One region of the Vibrio echinoideorum genome, then DNA from elsewhere that is predicted to be linked to it. Evidence: predicted binding sites of a transcription regulator. Region 1 holds the regulator's gene; each other region holds the start of a gene.

Region 1 (5,260 bases):
AATAACAGATTCATTCGTTAATTGTGTAATGAGGAAGCGGTGTTATCGCTTCCTTTTTCCATCACGTCCGACACCTAGATTGGGCGGTAGATAATAATAGAACAAGTATGTCACAGGCTGATGGCTGCTGACTCTGTGTCCAGCCTCTCCCTCTCTAATCCAAATTACTAGCTTGCTAGAACCTCTGACAAGGAGTCACCATGACGCCCGATCTACTCTTTAAATCACTATGGGACGATTACATTCACAGGCTTTGCCCATCGGCTGAAAAAGTTCATCATCTGCTGAAAGAAGACGAAGCCCTGATTAATGATCATATTGCACTGCGTACTTTCAATGTTGCACCGCTGGGCATTGAAACACTGGCCAAGCCTTTTCTTGAGCTAGGTTATAAAGCGTGTGGCGATTACTTGTTTGAAAGCAAGAAACTAGTGGCTAAGCACTATGAGCACCCAGACCTAAACCAACCTAAAGTGTTCATTAGTGAGTTGAAGGTCGAAGAATGTTCAAGTGACTTACAACAGATCGTGGCTAAATTGGTTGAGCAAGTCGACGCAAGCAAGCTTCAAAGTCATGAATTCTTGTTTGGTGGTCGCCTTTGGGACTTGAGCTTCGCAGATTTCCAAGTGCTTGCAAAGGAGAGCGAATACGCTTCTTGGTTAGCGGCTCATGGATACGGTGCTAACCACTTTACAGTGAGCGTTAATCAACTCGATGCTTTTGATGAAGTTCAGGCTGTAAATGATTACCTGAGCGAATCAGGTTTCACTATCAATGCATCTGGAGGCCAGGTTAAGGGCTCTCCAGAGGTCTTATTAGAGCAATCATCGACAATGGCAGACAAAGTCCCAGTTTCATTTGTTGAAGGCAATGAGATGATTCCTGGAGGCTTCTATGAGTTTGCTAAGCGTTATGCGATGGCGAATGGTGAGCTTTATACAGGGTTTGTCGCGGCATCGGCTGACAAAATCTTTGAAAGTACCAACGGTTAAAGAAAGATACGAGCACGGGCTTTGCCCTAGAGGTGCGGGTACGCTTCGCTTCGAGAGTGTTTAGAAGAGCGAACTCCTATCTCTAATATCGATTTCCGAATCTGATCTTTAGAAAACAAAAAAGCCACCAAATTTGCATTTGGTGGCTTTCTAATTTTTGGCTCAGTTAATCGAGATTAACGAGTGCCGTATACCACGATAGTTTTACCGTGTGCAGAAATTAAGTTCTGCTCTTCAAGCATCTTCAAGATACGACCTACTGTTTCACGAGAACAACCAACAATTTGGCCAATCTCTTGACGAGTGATCTTGATTTGCATGCCGTCAGGGTGAGTCATTGCATCTGGCTGTTTCGCTAGGTTTAGTAGCGTTTGAGCGATACGACCTGTTACGTCAAGGAACGCTAAGTCACCAACCTTTTGGCTAGTCACTTGTAGACGGTTTGCCATTTGCGCTGAAAGACGCATAAGGATATCTGGGTTCACCTGGATAAGTTGACGGAATTTCTTGAAAGAAATTTCAGCTACTTCACAAGGAGATTTTGCACGAACCCATGCAGTACGCTCTTGGTCTTCTTCGAAGAGGCCAAGTTCACCAATGAAGTCACCTTGGTTTAGGTAAGAAAGAATCATTTCCTTACCTTCTTCGTCTTTGATAAGAACTGCCACAGAACCTTTAACGATGTAGTACAAGGTTTCTGCCTTTTCACCAGCATGAATCAAAGTACTTTTTGATGGGTACTTATGAATATGACAGTGTGAAAGGAACCACTCTAATGTTGGATCGGTTTGGGGTTTACCTAGAACCATAATATCTTACTTCCTCTGCAGGGTATGCTTGCCGCTTTCCGTATTGTAGCTAAGCCTGGATTGACTTGTAGGGTAAGTGCACTTGTTGAGTGCTGCAAGCTATCTTGTGTTTCGTTTAAGAATAGTATCCTTTTTCAGGTACTATTTCTTGATTTTAATCGTGACCAAGCTACGATTTTTTACGCAAAATTGTGCACATGATCACGGTATGAAAAGTAATCAACCAGAATGGCGGTCTGTTAACCTATTTTTCCGGTTTCGATGAGTTGTTGTAGGATTGGCCTTACAATGAGCTCCATAGCAAAACTCATCTTGCCACCTGGCACCACAAGCGTGTTATGGCGAGACATAAATGAGCCATCAATCATAGCCAAAAGATAAGGGAAGTCGACGTTTTTGATGCCGCGCAAACGTATAACTACGAAGCTTTCATCTAAACTTGGTATCCCTTTGGCGTTGAGCGGGTTTGATGTATCTACGGTTGGAACTCGCTGAAAGTTGATATGAGTGCGCGAAAATTGTGGGGTAATGTAGTTCAGATAATCATCCATTGAGCGAACAATTGAGTCCATTACCGCTTCGCGTGAGTGTCCACGATCGCGTGTGTCACGAACGAATTTTTGGATCCACTCAAGGTTTACGATTGGCACCATGCCGATCAGCAAATCGACGTGTTGGGACACATTGATATCCCCATCAACTACACCGCCGTGAAGGCCTTCGTAAAACATCACATCTGAATTTTCAGGGATTTCTTGCCATGGCGTAAAGGTGCCCGGCATTTGGTTGTAAGGAACGGCTTCATCGAAGGTATGTAGGTAGCTACGGACTTTTCCCGTGCCTTCGTTTCCGTATTGACGGAAGAACTCTTCTAATGCGCCAAAATCGTTAGCTTGTGGGCCAAAGTAGCTGATGTGCTTACCTTGCTCGCGCGCCTTACGGATCTCGACATCCATCTCTGGTCGAGTGAAGCGATGGAAACTATCCCCTTCAACCCAAGCGGCCTTCACGTCCATCATATTGAACATTTTGCGGAAGGCTTCTGAGGTAGTGGTGGTGCCGGCTCCAGATGAACCCGTCACCGCAATAATTGGATGTTTAGCGGACATGACAACCCTTGTCTTTTGAGTAACTTACTTGTTAGCAATCGTTTACCACTATAACACGGCTCCTTTATGAGCGCAGCTTAGAAGCGTTTTGTGACTTGGATATCAACGGTTTCATGTAACTCAGAAAACACGATGCTGACTTCCTTTGAGGCTAATTGATGTTTCACTTGGTCAATCTTGTTTTGCAGTGAAACCTCTACGTCACCGTAGTCTGTGCCTTCACGGAGCACGAATTCTTTAATGAGGTTTTCCAGCGTTTCTGGTGCGATGTCTTGCCATGGGATGATCATAAATACTTCTCTCTTTTATGTTCATGGATAGGTTTATTGATGTATTAATGAGTGTGCCTAGTGACGTTGACACTCAGTTTTTGAGCAAAGCTAAGTTATTTACCAAGGCTCGCTATTATGCCGAATCGTGGATACTTTCATAGTAGGCAGGTAAAGCTTCTTCTAACCAAAACCTCGGTTTGAATGTGCTACCCGTAATGAACCCCACATGTCCACCTTTTTGAAACAGACGATAATCGATGTTATCGGGCAGAACGAACTTTGGAATCACGTCGTCTGTCATGAACGGATCATCTTTGGCGTGGATGATCTGAGTCGGCAGCTTAATTTTATTCAACTTAGGCAGGGCGGAACACTGGGCATAGTAGTCTTGTGCGTTTTTGAATCCGTGTAAAGGCGCAGTAATTCGTTCATCAAACTCATACAGCTTGTCGATCTTTCTGATCGCTTCCGCGGTAATACCTAGCTTTTCTTGCAGCAGCTTAACCTTTTTCAGTGCATTGGATTTTAATGAGTTGAGCAGGTACTTTTTATAGAGCTTGGAGAAGCCTCGCTCGATACGGCTTGAACAGCACGCTAAGTCAAAAGGAGCAGAGACTATCGTTGCCGCAGACAGCAATGGGTCATCTGCATATTCGGCCAAGTAGTTAGCCAGCATGTTGCCACCTAGAGATATACCAACCGCAACCTTAGGGCTATTTGGAAACTGCGCGTGTAAGTGCCTTAGGAAAAAGCGGGCGTCTTCGACTTCACCTGAATGGTACGCACGAGCTAAGCGATTCGGTTTCCCGCTGCAACCTCTAAAGTGCATCATCACTGATAACCAGCCATCTTTAGCAAACGCATTCATTAACCCATTGGCGTAAGGGCTCTCAAAGCTGCCCTCTAAACCGTGGAACAAAACGAAAATGGGCTTCTTACTAAGATTTTCGCTGTTTATGTTATCGCTATTAGGATTCTCTCCCTTCGGGTCCTCGCTCCATGCAAGATCGAGGAAATCGCCGTCAGGAGTTTCTAAGGTTTGCCATTGAGGGTCAAACAACGCCTGCTTTCTAATAAATCGTGGCACTAAGGTTTGTAGGTGAGGATTAGATAAACCAGCTGCTGCGGTAAATATTGTCATAAAAACAGTCCATGCTTTTTGTGGGCTTTGAGAAAGTGTCGAGCTTTTTGGAAAATGCCCACGTTTTATTTGAGCTTGGTTGATTCTCAACATAAGCGCAAGAGGTTCACCGATATGGATTGTTAAAAGGCACCATGGGTAACTGGTTGAATAATATCGAGCTTAGGTTTCTTATAGGTTGCTTGTGGTGTGTATCAGCCACCACGTAAAAATGCTTTATGCTAATGCTAATACGAAGATAAGCTTGGATCTGGATTGAATAAAAAGGAAAGGAAATGAGTTAGGGCTGAGGTGCTGGTTCAGAAAAAGCATCATAGAGATTTTCAGCCCCTAATAAACGGCAGTATTGATAAGCGAGTGGTGATTGTTGATTGGCGACAAGCTTAAGAGAATTAATACAGTCGACAAGATCAGACTGCTGTTGTTTCTCTAGTTGTAATTCGAACTGTAAGGCTTCACGGTATAGCGAATCGACAACGTGTGCTTTGAGATGTTTGCGCAGCTCTCGATAACTATGAAGCAGGGTTTCTGAGCGGCTTAAGCATTGTTGTACTTTGTGCCACTCTTCTTCAGCGAAAGACAATTGCTGCTCATCAAGCCATTTGAGAAGCAGCAGTAGATTGACGTTGCCATGAAACTGGTTTTGCAAAGCTAAGCACGCATCCTTTACACCGCGCACACTGTAATACTGGAGGCTAAATTGCCATAGTCGTTCTAGTGTTAGTGATATTGGGGCGTGCTCAGGGCTCATAAGCTATCCATATCCTGTTCCATCTGCTCAAGCTCTTCTTGAGTAGACATCCAATCCATTTCAACTTCTTCTAGCTGTGATTTACTGCTCGCTTGTAGAGCGAGTACTTTATTCAGTTTAGCCTTATTTTCAGCTTCATAAAGTGAAGTGTCGGATAATTCTTGCTCGGCCTCCTCGAGATCCAGT
Region 2 (5,260 bases), on a different replicon from region 1:
GCCTTTGTAACAACACTCTTCTGCTTCATCTAATCGGTTCCAACACCAGAATATCTGCGCACGTACACGAAGCAAGAACTCGTGCAGTGGCACGTATTGCAACTGATGCTCTTCAATCAATTTGAACGCACTGTCTTGGAGCTCGAATGCAGCTTGAACATAACCTTGAGCAATCAATATTTCGCTCTGTTGCAGAATGGCCCACAGCGCTTGGTGGTAAACCTGATATTGACGTGCGAGTTTCTCGGTCTGTTGCATCATAGGCAGCGCACGACTGAGGTTACCCATTACGTGGTTTACTTCGCCGACAACAGACGTTGCCACAATGCGGCTACGATAAACCGTGGTGTTTAACTGGCTTAGTGAAAGCTCTGCCAATTCCAGTGCTCTTTCGGGTTCATTACTATTGATGGCGACTTGCGCGCGCAGGGCGTTGTATTGCCCTTGCTGCTGAGTATCCAGTTCGATGTTTCGCGCTTGATACTGAGTCTCGGCTTCTTCAAGTAATGTGCCTACTTGATCATAGCGGTGCTGACTTTGTGCAAGCCACGCACGTAACATGGATAGTTTTGGCTCACTGTAAAGCTGATCTGTGGTCAATTGTTTGATCGCCATCTCTAGCGAAGACAACTCACCTTGGTTGAACATTGGCCAGCCGTGCTCTGTCAGTATTTGGATGATCAGCTCAGGATCTTCAGCTCGCTGTGCATGTCGCAGTGCTTGATGAGGCGTTTTCTGTTTGATCCATGCTTTGGCTGCACTTCGATGCAACTCTGCTTCTTGCTGAGGAATTCGTGCTTGGCGTTCGTGCGCTAGAAACTCACCAAACAGGTTATGGAAGCGGTACCAGTTTTTTTCGCCCTCAAGAGGGTAGATGAACAAACCGAATCGGTTGAGTGATTCGATCATTCCCAGTGCGTCTTCACGTTGTGTCAGCGCGCAGACCAATTCGTCATTGAAGTGATCAAGTACGGAACATTGCATCAGGAACTGTCGTGTCTCTTTATCTAACAGATCAAACACTTCTTCAACCAAATAGTCCCATAGATGAGCATGGTTAAAGTGCGAGAACGATTCGGCGGACTGAGCAAGTGTGCGTTTTTGATGCTGCGCTTGAAGCGCAATAAGTTGAAGTGCAGAAGGCCAGCCTTCTACATAAGTACAGATACTACCTGCAGTGGTGTCATCAACGCCATCGGCGACGCGTTGATTAAAAAAGCGAGTGGTCTCTTCTGTATCGAAAGCCAGAGAGTCGTTACCTATCTCTATCATTAAGTCGCGCACGCGAAGGTTAGCGGTACCAAGAGGTGGTGTACCACGGCTTGTCACGACGAGAGTTAGATTGTCGGGCATGTGTTTGAGGAAAAAGCGCATCGCTTCATGAATGTCATCATTGTTGACCAAATGGTAGTCATCCAACACAAGAAAACATTCGTGATGGAATTCGGACATTTCAGCAAACACTTCACTTAATAAAGAATGCAGTGATGAAAATTGTCGTTTTTCTGCCAACTTTTGGGCATTAGGACACGCATTTTGAGTTGCTTTGTTAAGTGCTTGCAGTAGGTAGTTGATGAAACGGAATGCATCGTTGTCACTATCATCGATGCTGTACCAACCTACATTGGGTTTATCTACCAGCCATTGTGCAGCCATGGTGGTCTTGCCATATCCCGCTGGAGAACGGAACAATACTAGCTTATAGCAATCTGCGTTCTGGAGCAGATCGAGCACTCTCGGTCGCAGGATTGCATTATGTAAGCGGCCGGGACGAGTCAGTTTCGAAGGGATCCACATGTCGAAGTTTTTCACCTATTCCGTGGCTTATGCTCTGGATTATCTCAATCTATCGTTGAGTACGGTCCAATGACATTAGCCTAATTACTTAAGTCTTCGCTCATACTACGTGAAGCAAAACGATACCGACTATGATCCTCCTCAGAAACCTTGCACTCCTGCATGTTTTTAGTGTTCTACGCCCTTTATTTGTGACTTTGCTCACTTAGCGGGGTGGTTTGTGTCTGTGACTTTGTCCTTTGATACACAAGATTTTATGCAAAAGGTGAGATACAAAAAATATTTTCGTGATCTGAATATCAGATTTGGCAATAACTTCAAATGGGTTAAATAAAAGTCACATCAATTGGGGTTAAGTTATCGAACGGGAGCTTGTGATCTCAGTCACTCCAAGTTTTTGTTCTAAGTCAGAACATGAGAGTCAGATCACTAACCAATTGTTGGTACGCCCCCTACGCCCTCCCATCTACTCCTAGTTAGTCGTACGGCCGGGAGGATGTTTAGTTAATGGTGACCATGCACGATATGTCACAGATGAATTAGAACTATTAAAAGCGAGATTTCTGAAATGAAACCAACTCAGCAAAAAACTTTCGATAAAGTGTCGTTCCAAGAGAGCGTTAAGAAACATTTATCTGCAACATACGCAACAAAAATTGAAAATGCAGATAGCCGTACATGGTACCTAGCAATGGGCCGTGCGTTAGCAGAATTAACAACATTTGACCTGCTAGAAACTGAAAATGACGAAAAAATTAAGAACGCAAAGAGCGTTAACTACCTTTCATTAGAGTTTTTGATTGGCCGCTTAACAGGTAACAACCTAATCAGCATGGGCCTATACGAGCAAATCACTCACGCAATGGAAGAGTTAGGTCAAAACCTAACTGACCTTCTAGAAGAAGAGCGCGACCCATCACTAGGTAACGGTGGCCTTGGTCGTCTTGCAGCTTGTTTCATGGATTCTTGTGCCGCTCAAGAATACCCAACAGTCGGTTACGGTCTTCACTACGAATACGGTCTATTCAAACAGTCTTTCCAAGATGGTCGTCAACAAGAAGCACCAGACGCGTGGCGTGGTGTTGAAGGTTACCCTTGGGAAGTTGCTCGTCCAGAACTAGCACAGCACATTGGTTTCTACGGTCATGTTGAAGTTGAATACATCGACGGTAAAGAAGTACGTACTTGGGTTCCAGGTATGGAAGTGAAAGCAATGCCTTGGGATCTACCTATCGTAGGTTACGAGTCAAATACGGTGTACCCGCTGCGTCTTTGGGAATGTCAGGCAATTGCACCTTTCTCACTAGCAAGCTTCAACAACGGTGACTACTTCGAAGCGCAACACTCGCTAATCGATGCAGGTAACATCACTAAGGTTCTTTACCCGAACGACAACCACGAGAAAGGTAAAACTCTGCGTTTAATGCAGCAGTACTTCCACTCAGCAGCGTCTGTTCGCGATATTCTACGTCGTCACGAAGCAGCAGGTTTCTCTCTAGAAGACCTTCCTAAGCAAGAAACGATTCAACTGAACGATACGCACCCAACTATCGCTATCCCTGAATTGATGCGCATTCTGATCGATGAGAAAGGTTTAACTTGGGATCAAGCTTGGGAAATCAGTGCTCACACGTTCGCATACACGAACCACACACTGCTTCCAGAAGCTCTAGAAACTTGGTCTGAGTCGCTAATTAAGCGTCTACTTCCTCGTCATATGGAAATCATTTTTGAAATCAACCACCGCTTCATGCAAGAAGTTCGTAAGATGTGGCCTGGTGACGGTGAGAAGCAAGCGAAGCTTTCTATCATCCAAGAAGGTTTCCACCGCATGGTTCGCATGGCAAACCTATGTGTGATCGGTTCTTACAAAGTAAACGGTGTAGCTGCGCTTCACTCTCAATTGGTTAAGAAAGACTTGTTCCCTGAGTTCAACGAAATCTTCCCAGGTAAACTGACTAACGTAACGAACGGCATCACGCCACGTCGTTGGTTGAAGTTCTGTAACCCAGGTCTATCTACGCTAATCACGGGCAAGATCGGTACTGAGTGGCCAGCAAAACTTGAGCAGCTTGAAGGCATCGCTAAGTTTGCAACAGACGCGAAATTCCAAAAAGAATTCATGGCTGTTAAGAAAGAAAACAAACAGCGCCTTGCTGATTGGGTTCAAGAGAACATGGGTATCGAGCTAGATACTAACGCTATCTTCGACGTTCAAATCAAGCGTCTACACGAATACAAGCGTCAACACCTAGATTTGCTACACATTCTATCTCTGTACCACCGTATTCTTAACGAACCTGGTTTCGAATGTGAGCCACGCGTATGTTTCTTCGCAGCAAAAGCAGCACCGGGTTACCACCTAGCAAAAGAAATCATCTTCGCGGTTAACAAGATTGCAGAGAAGATCAACAACGATCCTCGCATCGGTAACAAGTTGAAAGTGGTATTCATTCCTGACTACCGTGTAAGCATGGCTGAAATTATTATTCCAGCAGCAGACGTTTCTCAGCAAATTTCATTAGCTGGTAAAGAAGCATCGGGTACGGGCAACATGAAGATGGCACTTAACGGCGCTCTAACTATCGGTACGATGGATGGCGCAAACGTTGAGATTCGTGAAGAAGTTGGCGATGAAAACATCTACATCTTCGGCCTAGACGTTGATGGTGTTGTGGCATTGCAAGCTCAAGGTTACAACCCTTACGACTACTACAATGCAGACCCACTACTGAAAGCATCTCTAGATCTACTGACTGGCGATGAGTTCTCTCCAGGTCAGCCAGGTCTTCTACGTGCAACGTTTGATAGCCTGCTAGACGGTGGTGACCCATACCTATGTCTTGCTGACTTCGCTTCTTACGTGAAAGCACATGAAGACATGAGCAAGCAATACAAAGACCAAGCAGGTTGGGCTAAGAAAGCGATTCTTAACACAGCATTGGTTGGTAAGTTCACATCAGACCGCTCAATCCGCGATTACGTGAACAACATTTGGAAACTTGAAGCGGTTAACCGTTAATAGCTCCAAAGTAGCCAAGGCAGTTTCTGCCTTGGCTCATTAACTTGTGAGCAAACCAGTAGTTTACAAATTAACGGCTTATAAACTGAGTGGCTCATAAGCTAATTGATGAGCAAAAGATTAAATAACAACCCTACAAAATTGAAAGCGTTAGAACGTTTTCGGAGAGAGCGATGAAAGAACAGACCGTATTAAAACAAGTCGCAGAAATGGCAAATATTGCCGACAGTTACGTTAGTGCGTGGGGCGATGAAGCACAAGTATCAGATGAGACAATCACGTCTCTATTGGCTTCATTGGGCTACGATACAAGCAGCGATGATGCACTGCTAAAATCAGCAGAAAGAAAACACAAAAAAGATGTACTAGACCCAGTTCTTGTCTTGCGTGATGGTGAGCCAGTAGAAGTGGCGCTTAATCTAGGTGTAAGTGCTCGTGAAA
Region 3 (5,260 bases), 830 kb from region 1:
TCAGGTAGTTTGCACGACCCGTTGTCTTTGGCGGCGGTTGGATTTCAGTCCATGTTGTGTTCACAATGTTACGAACTTGCCCAACTAAGAAACCTTGTACGGTTCGGTTGTATTCCGTAATGATCAAATTGCTTTCTTGAGACTCTGCACGTGATGGCGGAAAGCCAATCGCACTGCGCAAATCAATAACGGGAACGGATTCGCCACGCAAAGAAGCAACTCCGGTAATATGATGATGAGAGCCCGGTAAGCGAGTGAGTACTGGCACTTTTAAGACTTCTTTCACTTTAAATACGTTAATCGCAAATAGTTGACGACTATTTAAGCTGAATAACAAGAGTTCCAGGCGGTTTTCACCAACCAGTTTGGTTCTCTGATCAACCGAATTTAAAACGCCAGACATACAACACCTTAGTGACAAATAATAACTGTGGCTACAATAGCCTACTTCAATAGGTTAAAGCAAAGCGCCAATGCACAGAATACTTAAACTAAGTACAACAATTATTGTTATACAAAGTTTAAATACATGGAAAGGTTTCGGGCAGAGCGAGCAGAAGAGTAAAAGGGTTAACCTTCAATCACTTTCATTAAAAGTTGGCCATCATATAAGGCTTGTTTGATAAGCGCTGCACCTGGCATGGTCGCCTGCTTGTAGAATCGAGATTCCACCAACTCTAAATCTTGATGGTAAACCGACAAACTTTGCTCATCGATACACTTTTGAATCGCAGGGTATAACACGCTCTTTGCCTGATTGATAACACCACCAACCAAGATTTTCTCTGGGTTGAAAAGGTTAATTACAATCGCTATCGCGGCACCTAAGTAACGACCTAGCTGTTCAATCACCTCAACGGCTAGAGGATCTCCATTGGCAGCGGCAGCGCAAATCTGTTCAATAGTGACATCTTCAAACACCGTCAGCGTCGATGCTTCACCATTCGCCAGTCGCTCTTTCACTTGATCACGGATCGCCTGAGAACTCGCGACGGTTTCTAAGCAGCCTCGGTTACCACAATGACAAAGTTTGCCCTGCTTATCGATCTGGATATGCCCAAGTTCACCGATATTACCGTGGCGACCTTGCAACACTCGCCCGTCGAGAATGATCCCGGCACCTACACCATGGTGAATCGAGATAAGAACCGAATTATCGTTATCTTGTGAGTGACCAAACAACTTCTCTGCTAATGCCCAAGCTCGGGTATCATTAGCAATAAAGACGGGTAGACCCGTTTCTTTGTAAATCTCAGGACCCAACGCTAAATTTTTAACGTTGTAGTGAGGCATCTGCAACACAATACCTTGCTCAGAATTCACAAGACCCGGTAGGGTGATTGCGATACTCGTCACCCTGCCAAGCTGCTCAGCATAGGTTTGGAAAAACTCATCGATCTCATGAAGAAGGCGTGCAAGCACATCGTCTTGGTCTCGTTCGTGAATATCAATTTTGGTATCGATAAGCACGTCACCACCCAATTCATGAAGCGCGATCGTCAAATATCCGCGACCAAGACGCATCGACAGGAACTGCCAACCTTCGTTATTGGTTTGCAAACCGACGGCAGGACGCCCACGAGTCGTGGCTTCTTGAACCGTCGTTTCGTGAATGAGGTGAGCTTCAATGAGTTCACGGGTAATTTTGGTAATACTCGCAGGAGCCAACTCACTTTGCTTGGACAAATCGATACGAGAAATAGGACCTCTAAGGTCAATTAGTTTATATACACGACCAGCATTGACCTGTTTGATATGATCAATATGGCCCGGTTGAGCCATGTACATTTTACGCTCCAGAAATCATCAACAAGTTAATTTTTTTACTTTGCGAAGTAATTGTGAAGTCACTTGGTATATCGCCGTGACCAGTATCACGTATATACATGAATCTTTGTGTATCTAGTCAAATAGTTTGAGAAAAATTAACACACACATCGATAAATTGAGACTTAATTTTCAGAATAAAACATCGTCTTTTAGCTCTGAATTCAATAATTAGAGACAAATAAAGAAATATCTTCCTAGCTCCCAATAAATTATCAATTAATGCATATACTTAATTCAGTCTTTTGAAAGATTACTTGGCCTCACTCTAGGAGTATCCATGACAGCCGAATTAAGAAAAACGAAAATCGTCACAACGCTAGGCCCTTCTACTGATAAAGGTAACGTGCTTGAAGAAATCATCAAAGCCGGTGCTAATATCGTCCGTATGAACTTCTCTCACGGCACCAGCGAAGACCATATACAGCGCGCAGAAAAAGTCAGAGCGATAGCAAAAAGACTCGGTACTCAAATCGCCATTCTCGGTGACTTACAAGGTCCCAAGATTCGTGTGTCGACATTCAAAGATAACAAAATACAACTTGCCGTCGGTGACCAATTTACTCTCGATAGTAGCCTAAGTTTAGGTGAAGGCAATCAACACGCCGTCGGCCTTGATTACAAAGAATTACCTAACGACGTATCCGCTAACGACATCCTGTTACTTGACGATGGTCGTGTTCAACTGAAAGTCACCAAAGTAGAAGGCTGTCGCGTTCATACAGAAGTCATCATTGGCGGTCCGCTTTCCAATAATAAAGGCATCAACAAAAAAGGTGGTGGCCTTTCTGCTGAGGCACTTACAGAAAAAGACAAGCGCGACATCATCACTGCAGCACAAATCAAAGTTGATTATTTAGCCGTTTCTTTCCCACGTAATGGCGAAGATATGCACTACGCTCGTCAGCTCGCACGAGAAGCAGGCTTAGAAGCTCATCTGGTTGCGAAAGTGGAGCGAGCAGAGACAGTCGCAACGGTTGAGAACATGGATGACATCATAATGGCATCAGATGTGGTCATGGTGGCTCGTGGTGACCTTGGAGTGGAAATTGGCGACCCTGAGTTGGTTGGAGTACAAAAACAGCTTATACGTCGTTCTAGAGCGCTTAACAGAACAGTGATCACTGCAACTCAGATGATGGAGTCGATGATCTCCGCGCCAATGCCAACTCGTGCAGAAGTGATGGACGTAGCCAACGCCGTGCTTGATGGAACGGACGCTGTAATGCTTTCAGGCGAAACAGCAGCAGGTGATTACCCAGTCGAAACCGTGAAGTCGATGGCAGAAGTGTGTATTGGTGCTGAAAAGATGGCGGGTATTAACAACCAGTCCAATTACCGAATTGACCGCACCTTTGTCACGGCTGAAGAAACGGTTTCGATGGCGACCATCTACTCTGCGAACCATATGGAAGGCATCAAAGGCGTAGTCACTCTCACCGAATCAGGACGCACTGCGTTGATGATGTCGCGTCTAAGTGCCGATATGCCTATCTACGCACTATCTCGTAACGAAGGTACGCTTAACCGTTGTACTCTGTACCGAGGCGTGACACCTATCTACTTTGAAACAGAAGCCGAAGACAGCTTTGACATCGCACTATCGACTCTTGCTTGCCTAAAAGAGAAAGGACACCTTAAGTTTGGTGACCTAGTGATCGTCACACAAGGGGATATTATGGATGTAGCAGGATCAACTAACTGCATGAGAATCTTGCCTGTCACCTAATTTCTGGCTACTAGGCTCTTATCTACACTTTAAGCTCTAAGCTCTAAGCTCTAAGCTCCTAGATTTAAGCATGAAGTTCAGCAAGCAAACAAAAAAAGGGTTATCGAACCAAGTTCAATAACCCTTTTTTATATCTGAATATTGTTCGTTTAATTAGCGACACACCAACTTATCAACGTCGAGCATTACTTATCAGCGACACTGGTTGCCAATTGTGGCATGTGTGAACTGCGAGCGTTTTCTGTGGCAATGTAAGTTTCTACAAATCGATAGCCTGCCTCTAAACCCAATTCGTAATCATACAGTAGATCTTCTTTGTCACTCATTAAGGAGTTCGATTTTAACGGTTGGCTAGGGGCTATCTGAACCACAAACGCATCATCAGGAGGTGAATTAAGGAAGTCCTGAGTCAATGAGTAGGTTTGGTAGTGAACCATCAGCATATCAGCTAGCCCAGAATCAAATTTATCTCCAATCAAATGACTCAAGCGGTAAATATCATCAGCACCAAACAACCACCGACCACCGTTAAGAAGGTCTAAATGCACCCTATCGCGCTTCTGTTCTTTTGAGCTCAAGATTTGTTGATGGAAGAAAGAAGTCCAATCGGTTTTCCACTGATCCACTTTTTGTTGCCAATGACCTTGGACACTATCGAATGATTCACGAAACCATTCAAGTTCTTCTGCCGATATACGCTTTGGGGCTTTAGGTAACGTCTGTTTATTTTGAGCCTGAATCGACGTTTCATCACCTTGTTCAATCACGGGTTCCGTTCTAATTACTACGATTGAACGCGCCTGTCTTCGCCACGCCTCTTGAACTGGAATACAGGCAGATACACCACCATCCACATAAGCACCATCACCAATAAACACTTCATCGTTATAGAGACGAGGAATCGCACACGTTGCAATCATCACCTTGTACCAGTCTTCCCCTAGCAAGGGAAAATAATGATCACGAAGATCTTTAGAGTCTGTTACCGCAGCAAAGAGTTGGCGATCGCCTAGGGTTTGTCTTCCCAAATCAAGATCGAGCTTGTATGGATAGGCCATGATTTGCTCCAAGGCCCACTCTAACCCCAAATTCTTTCGGTGTCGTATATAAGAAAAGAGATTAAAGAACTCTGGTGATGTGGTGAGGTCGAGAACAAAAGAACGGCCTAAGCCTTTATCGCGACACAGATAAGCACACAAGTTGAGCGCACCCGCTGAAGTGCCAAAAAATTCGTCGAAGGGATCAAAATTAGAAAGAAGAAAGGCGTCTAACACTCCTGCAGTAAAAATACTTCTCTGTCCGCCACCTTGAGCGACCAGTGCTGTTTTTCCAGCAATAAACTTAGCGTAATAATCCAAGTCTATTGCTGTATCAATATTGGTTATAATCCCACTATTCATTCATTCTCTGAGTATGGAAACTCAGCCTCACGATAAATGGTATTAGCTACCAATCGCAATAAAGCCGAATGAAAGAATGATAGTGTAAATTAACACTGTTATTTGTAGAGCATTTTTCAGATTCTGGTCCATAGACACCTCTGGCTTATTATTAATTTGTCGAGTCTCTACTTAAGTATTATCAGGTGTGTGAAGTATCTTCAAGAATCGTCTAAATTAGTCGCACAATATTGATGTAACCATCACAATTAGTAAGTGTATGGATAAGGATATACTCATGAATAACAAAGCAAATATGATGGCG
Region 4 (5,260 bases), on a different replicon from region 1:
AACATCCAATGAAAACACGCTACCCAGCAACCTTATGATCGAGTTTTCCGTGCCTCAAAATAAGGCAGAACAACAGGTCAAAAAAGAGATTCAACTCAGTGGTGTCAATGACACTATGATTGATCTATCAAACCAGCTCTTCATGTTTGAAAAACCATTAACCATTCAATACGGCGGTGATGAAGGCCCACTCTACGATCCGCAAACGCATCAAGTACTCATCCCCTATAGCTTTTACGCTGAATCACTCAATTACTTTGAGAAGAACCAATACGAAAAAGAGTACGGGAAATCGGCACAAACTGGGGCCATTGATACCTTGCTGCATACGCTGTTACACGAGGCAGGACACGCCTACATCGAAGACCAAAAGATCGCAATATTGGGTAAAGAAGAAGATGCCGTTGATAACCTAGCAACAATATTGCTGCTCAATTACGTAGAGCATGGCGGAGATGCCGCAATAAGTGCAGCCGACATGTTTGCTTTCGAGTCAGAAGATCGCCCAGAGTATTATGATTTAGGTGAATACATCGATGAACACAGTTTTGATCTCCAGCGTTACTTCTCTACTCTGTGTTTGGTCTATGGAAGTGACCCTGAAGCCTATAAGAACTTGCTCGATGAAGTGGAAAACGACTATTTGAAAGATAGAAAAGAGTTTTGCGTGGAGCACTTTGATGTCATCAACGACAACTGGCACCAATACTTAAAAGAGAGCGATGAAAGCTAGAAGGAATCATCACTTGAGCCTGACTGTTGAATCAGGCTCAATTAAACGCATAAATAAACACTGGCGGAGCCAACCACCGGAGAAGATCTAAACCTTCACTTTATACCTAAGGTCTTGGGCTTCATCGCCCGTCATCCCACGGAACCCCCAACAGTGCGATGGTTGTTCTTTAATGGTGATTTCGATATCAATAGGAGAAATAGCCAGCTGCTTTTCTATTTCAGAAAATATTTTCTTAATTAAGCGCTTTTTAGTATTCACCGCTCGTCCTTCCATCATATTGATCTCAATGACGGTGTACGCTTCTGTTCTTCCTTCAGGGTAAAAGAAATCGTCTCTTTCCAATGGCACAAATCTATGCGCTCGCTTGTCATCAGGTAAGCCCATCTCGCTTTTTAAGCATTGCTGCAAAACATTAGAGAGCTGCAATTTAATTGGGTTTAAGCACTCTTTGATACCATAGATAACAATCATGACCATTCCTTTGATGTGATGTCAGGTAAAGAAGACCGTTAGATAGAAGCATCGTTTGGCCGCTATCCATTCGCTTACTATTTGTTCATATATTACCTAATGACGTAAGTTAAAAAAGGTTAAACCAATTAAATTGCGAATAAATGCGACAAAAAACGACGCCTCCTTCTCCCTAAGTTCCTGTTCAACAACATCACCCCACATTGATCGAACTTCAACAAGCACGCGTATACATCTTTCAATAACGTACGAATCAGACTCGTACAGACTAAATCATGTATGAACCAAGGAGTGCTATGTGCAGAATTCAGCTGAGAAGATCACACGGACAGAAGCCGAATCAGAAACACCCGTAGCGTCTTCTCTGGAACTCGCCGTGTTTCCCCTCCCCATTTTTCTTTTGCCAGGGGGTCGTCAAAGATTACGTATTTTTGAGCCCAAGTACCTTGCAATGGTTGCTCGCGCAGCACAGGGAGAGGGTTTCATTCTCGCCACCCAAGACGATACTAACTCTGAAAACCTAAGTTCTTGGGGAACCAAAGTAACTATCGTTGACTTTAATATGTCTGATGACCAAATTCTCGAAATAGACGTCGAAGGTCAAAAGCTTGTACAACTTCATTGCCCTTTCCGATCAGAGAACGGTCTGATTCACAGCCAGTTTCGCCCTCTGCCCCATTGGCCGGACTTAGAATGCAAAGTACCCAACGTATTCAGCGCATTCTTGACTCAACTGTTTCGAGATCACGACTCCATCAGAACACTTTATCCAACACCCGATTTTGAGAGCCCACAATGGATATGCGCTCGATTGCTAGAAATGATGCCAATCCCTCTGGAAAAGAAAACCGAGTTCACAGAACCCGCTAGTTTTCCGTCGTTAGTTCCGTTTCTGAATCAAATCATTACGGGGCAATAAACACTTTTATTCACTATAATTTTGTATAGTAGAAATTATTTTAATTTAAAGTGATCCCGACCTTCACCTTCCACGTAATGCCACTCAAATTCGCATGATGGTTAATTACTATGCAAGTGGAAAGCAGAAGTACAGGGAACGGCAAGGAGCATGTCATTATCCCCAACAATAAATTACCGACCGAAAGCAAGGTACCTACAGAGCTCTCAAGCTGGCTGATTTTGGTTGGTTCAGACAGAGATAAACAGGCATTTACTTGTTTGTTTAAATTCTTCGCTCCCAAAATCAAGCGTTTCGGCATCAGTAAGTTGGGTGGCGAAGCCGCTGCCAACGAGTTGGTTCAAGACACGATGACTAACGTTTGGAAGAAAGCGCACCTCTACAACGAAGAGAAAGGTGCAGCGACCACTTGGGTCTATACCGTGATGCGCAATGCTGCTTTCGACATGCTGAGAAAGGTAAAAGCCAAAGCAGAACAAACTATTGCTGACGACATTTGGCCGATAGACGCCATGGTAGCCGAATCACAAAATGAGCAGCTTCCGTTTGGCGATCATCTAATGAGCCGTCGCGTCATGACTCAGATAGAGAAGCTGCCTCTCGCTCAGAAAACCATTGTGAAAGGTGTGTACTTCCAAGAGTTATCGCAAGAACAACTCGCTCAACAACTCGATGTCCCGCTTGGAACTGTGAAATCACGTCTAAGACTCGCACTCGCTAAACTAAAAGTTCACATGGGGGAACAAGACCATGATTAAACATCACCCAAATGCCGCAATCTTGAAAGATTTTGTCGATGGAAATTTAGCAGATTCTGTCTCTCTGATTGTTTCTAGCCATGTAGAGCTTTGCGAACACTGTCAAAAACAAGTCAGCATGCTGACAGCCCAAGCTGCTGACTCTGCCTTTGAAAGCGATACCTCGGGGCTACAACTTTCAGATAGCGAAATGGACGCGTTCCTAGTCGACGACGGAGAGTTTGATTTTGATTCTATTAATCAAATCACGGCGGATTTGTCACAGGCTGTTGAAATCGTTGTTGAAGCGCAACAAGAGACGGTATCTGACACGACTTTCACGATTCCTCGAGCGCTCAATTCAATAGTCAGAAAAGACTGGATGAACTTGGGCAAGATTTCTCGCGCAAGACTTGATTTCGATGACGAATCGCACCACACCAGCTTGCTGCATATAGATAAAGATGGGCAGGTACCTTGTCACACTCACAAAGGCTTTGAGATTACGCTTCTTTTAGAGGGTAGCTTCGAAGACGAAATGGGTGTCTACAACAAAGGTGACTTCATTTGGCTAGATGGAGACCATACCCACCAACCAGCCACCAAAGAAGGCTGTGTTTGTTTAACTGTTTCAAGTGATGCGCTTTACTTCACAAAAGGCGTTAGCCAGTTATTCAATCCACTCGGTAAATATATCTATTAACCCAGTTGCACGCTATAAATATACAGGATGGCATGAAGTTATCCTGTATATCGTCAAATACATCTGGCTTAAAACATCAACGGTGTTGAGACTTAAAACACACCCGGCTCTGTAAGTACGATTAGCAATGTTGAAATATAATAAATAGCTCAAAGCAAGAGCAAAGGAGTTGGCCAATGGAAAAGAAAATTAAAATAGGTATCAGTGCTTGTGTTGCAGGACATAAGGTACGTTTCGATACAGGTCACAAACGCTCTCGTTTTTGTACAGATGACCTTGCGGATTATGTTGAACTAGAACCAGTATGCCCAGAGATGGCAGTGGGTCTTCCAACACCTCGCCCAACCATTCGCCAAGTTCGTCAGCTAGACAATATCATTCACGTTTCCAGACCTGACGGTTCTGGTGATGTGACCAATGATCTGATCGAGTTTGGACAAAGCTACTCAAAGAGCAACCAGCACATCGCAGGATTCATTGTGTGTCAAAAAAGCCCAACCTGCGGTATGGAGAGAGTAAAAGTGTACCATCACCACGGTCGCGGCTCTGAATCGACAGGCGTAGGCATGTTCACCAAACAAGTGATGGAAGGCAACCCATTACTTCCTGTCGAAGAAAATGGTCGCCTCAACGACCCGATTCTGCGTGAAAACTTTATGACTCGTGTTTTTACTTATCAGAAATGGCTCGACCTTGTTGACGAAGGCGTGACCAAACACAAGCTCATTCAGTTCCACAGTGTGCACAAGTATTTAGTGATGTGTCATCACATTGAAGGCTATAAGAACCTTGGGAAATTATTGGCAAGCAACGATCTCGAAATAGATGAATTGGCAAAACAATACATTGAAGGTTTGATGACCGCGTTGTCTCACCACGCGAACCGTGGTAGCCACGCCAATACTCTGCATCATTTGCAAGGTTACTTTAAGAAGCAATTGAGCAGTGCTCATAAGCAAGAGCTTACCAATCAGATTTCATCATTTCGAGAGGGCCTTGTTCCATTATTAGTGCCTTTAACGTTGATCAATCACTATTTGATGGAATATCCAAACGAGTACCTAGAATCACAAGTTTACCTAAACCCTCACCCTCAAGAACTTAAGCTGAGATACGGATATTGAGCGACATTCTATGGATTAGACGAGACCTGCGGATTCACGATAACCCAGCGCTCGTCGCGGCAGTTGAAAACGGTGTCACTAACGCCGTTTTCATCTCAACCCCGCAACAATGGCAACAGCATCATCTCGCACCAATAAAAGCAGATTTTATTTATCGCCACCTCAAGCAGCTTGAATTGCAGCTTGTTGAATTCGGGATTAATTTGTTGCACTTGAAAGCCACCGACTTTGATGACCAAGCCGCACAACTCACACATTTATACAAACAGTTAGATGCCAAGTGTGTTTACGCGAATTCTGAGCCTGAAGTAGATGAGCAATTACGCGACAAACGCTTAATCGCTAGCGGCATCAAACTCAAAATTACCGACTGCGACACCATTCTTCCTTTGGGCAGCGTTTTAAACAAACAAGGTGAGATGTTCAAAGTTTTCACGCCTTTCAAAAACGCGTGGTTAAAGGAAGTACAAGTTAAAGGTATTATTTGCAGCCCTTCTCCGGTCGAGCAAACAGATCTTCCACAGGCGCAGCTTCAACAGTCGCAGCTTCAAAAAGACCAGCAGACAAGCG

The links. The regulator CRP, encoded in region 1, controls carbon source genes, mostly activating them, when cyclic AMP is high. The targets are predictions, from matches to a motif close to TGTGANNNNNNTCACA.
Region 2: malT (HTH-type transcriptional regulator MalT) is a predicted target of CRP. The motif match lies at 1,988-2,003, and genes of this name have one in related genera.
Region 3: mlc (sugar metabolism global transcriptional regulator Mlc) is a predicted target of CRP. The motif match lies at 1,864-1,879, and genes of this name have one in related genera.
Region 4: OCV36_RS24785 (YbgA family protein) is a predicted target of CRP. The motif match lies at 3,653-3,668, and genes of this name have one in related genera.

The regions. Positions count from the first base shown of each region.
Region 1 is NZ_AP025483.1:292,673-297,932, forward strand. It holds gene OCV36_RS01300 (DUF1338 domain-containing protein) at 201-992, shown strand; gene crp (cAMP-activated global transcriptional regulator CRP) at 1,169-1,801, opposite strand; gene OCV36_RS01310 (phosphoribulokinase) at 2,041-2,910, opposite strand; gene OCV36_RS01315 (YheU family protein) at 2,988-3,200, opposite strand; gene OCV36_RS01320 (hydrolase) at 3,316-4,323, opposite strand; gene OCV36_RS01325 (TIGR02444 family protein) at 4,604-5,074, opposite strand; gene OCV36_RS01330 (ABC transporter ATP-binding protein) at 5,071-5,260, opposite strand, start outside.
Region 2 is NZ_AP025484.1:1,611,674-1,616,933, reverse strand. It holds gene malT (HTH-type transcriptional regulator MalT) at 1-1,797, opposite strand, end outside; gene OCV36_RS23200 (glycogen/starch/alpha-glucan phosphorylase) at 2,366-4,819, shown strand; gene malQ (4-alpha-glucanotransferase) at 4,993-5,260, shown strand, end outside.
Region 3 is NZ_AP025483.1:1,122,359-1,127,618, reverse strand. It holds gene OCV36_RS05260 (chemotaxis protein CheV) at 1-403, opposite strand, end outside; gene mlc (sugar metabolism global transcriptional regulator Mlc) at 571-1,788, opposite strand; gene pyk (pyruvate kinase) at 2,108-3,556, shown strand; gene OCV36_RS05245 (patatin-like phospholipase family protein) at 3,742-4,956, opposite strand; gene cydH (cytochrome bd-I oxidase subunit CydH) at 4,999-5,088, opposite strand; gene OCV36_RS05240 (outer membrane beta-barrel protein) at 5,234-5,260, shown strand, end outside.
Region 4 is NZ_AP025484.1:1,990,681-1,995,940, reverse strand. It holds gene OCV36_RS24810 (DUF4344 domain-containing metallopeptidase) at 1-733, shown strand, start outside; gene OCV36_RS24805 (tautomerase family protein) at 821-1,207, opposite strand; gene OCV36_RS24800 (LON peptidase substrate-binding domain-containing protein) at 1,506-2,126, shown strand; gene OCV36_RS24795 (sigma-70 family RNA polymerase sigma factor) at 2,237-2,884, shown strand; gene OCV36_RS24790 (ChrR family anti-sigma-E factor) at 2,877-3,566, shown strand; gene OCV36_RS24785 (YbgA family protein) at 3,743-4,690, shown strand; gene phrB (deoxyribodipyrimidine photo-lyase) at 4,687-5,260, shown strand, end outside.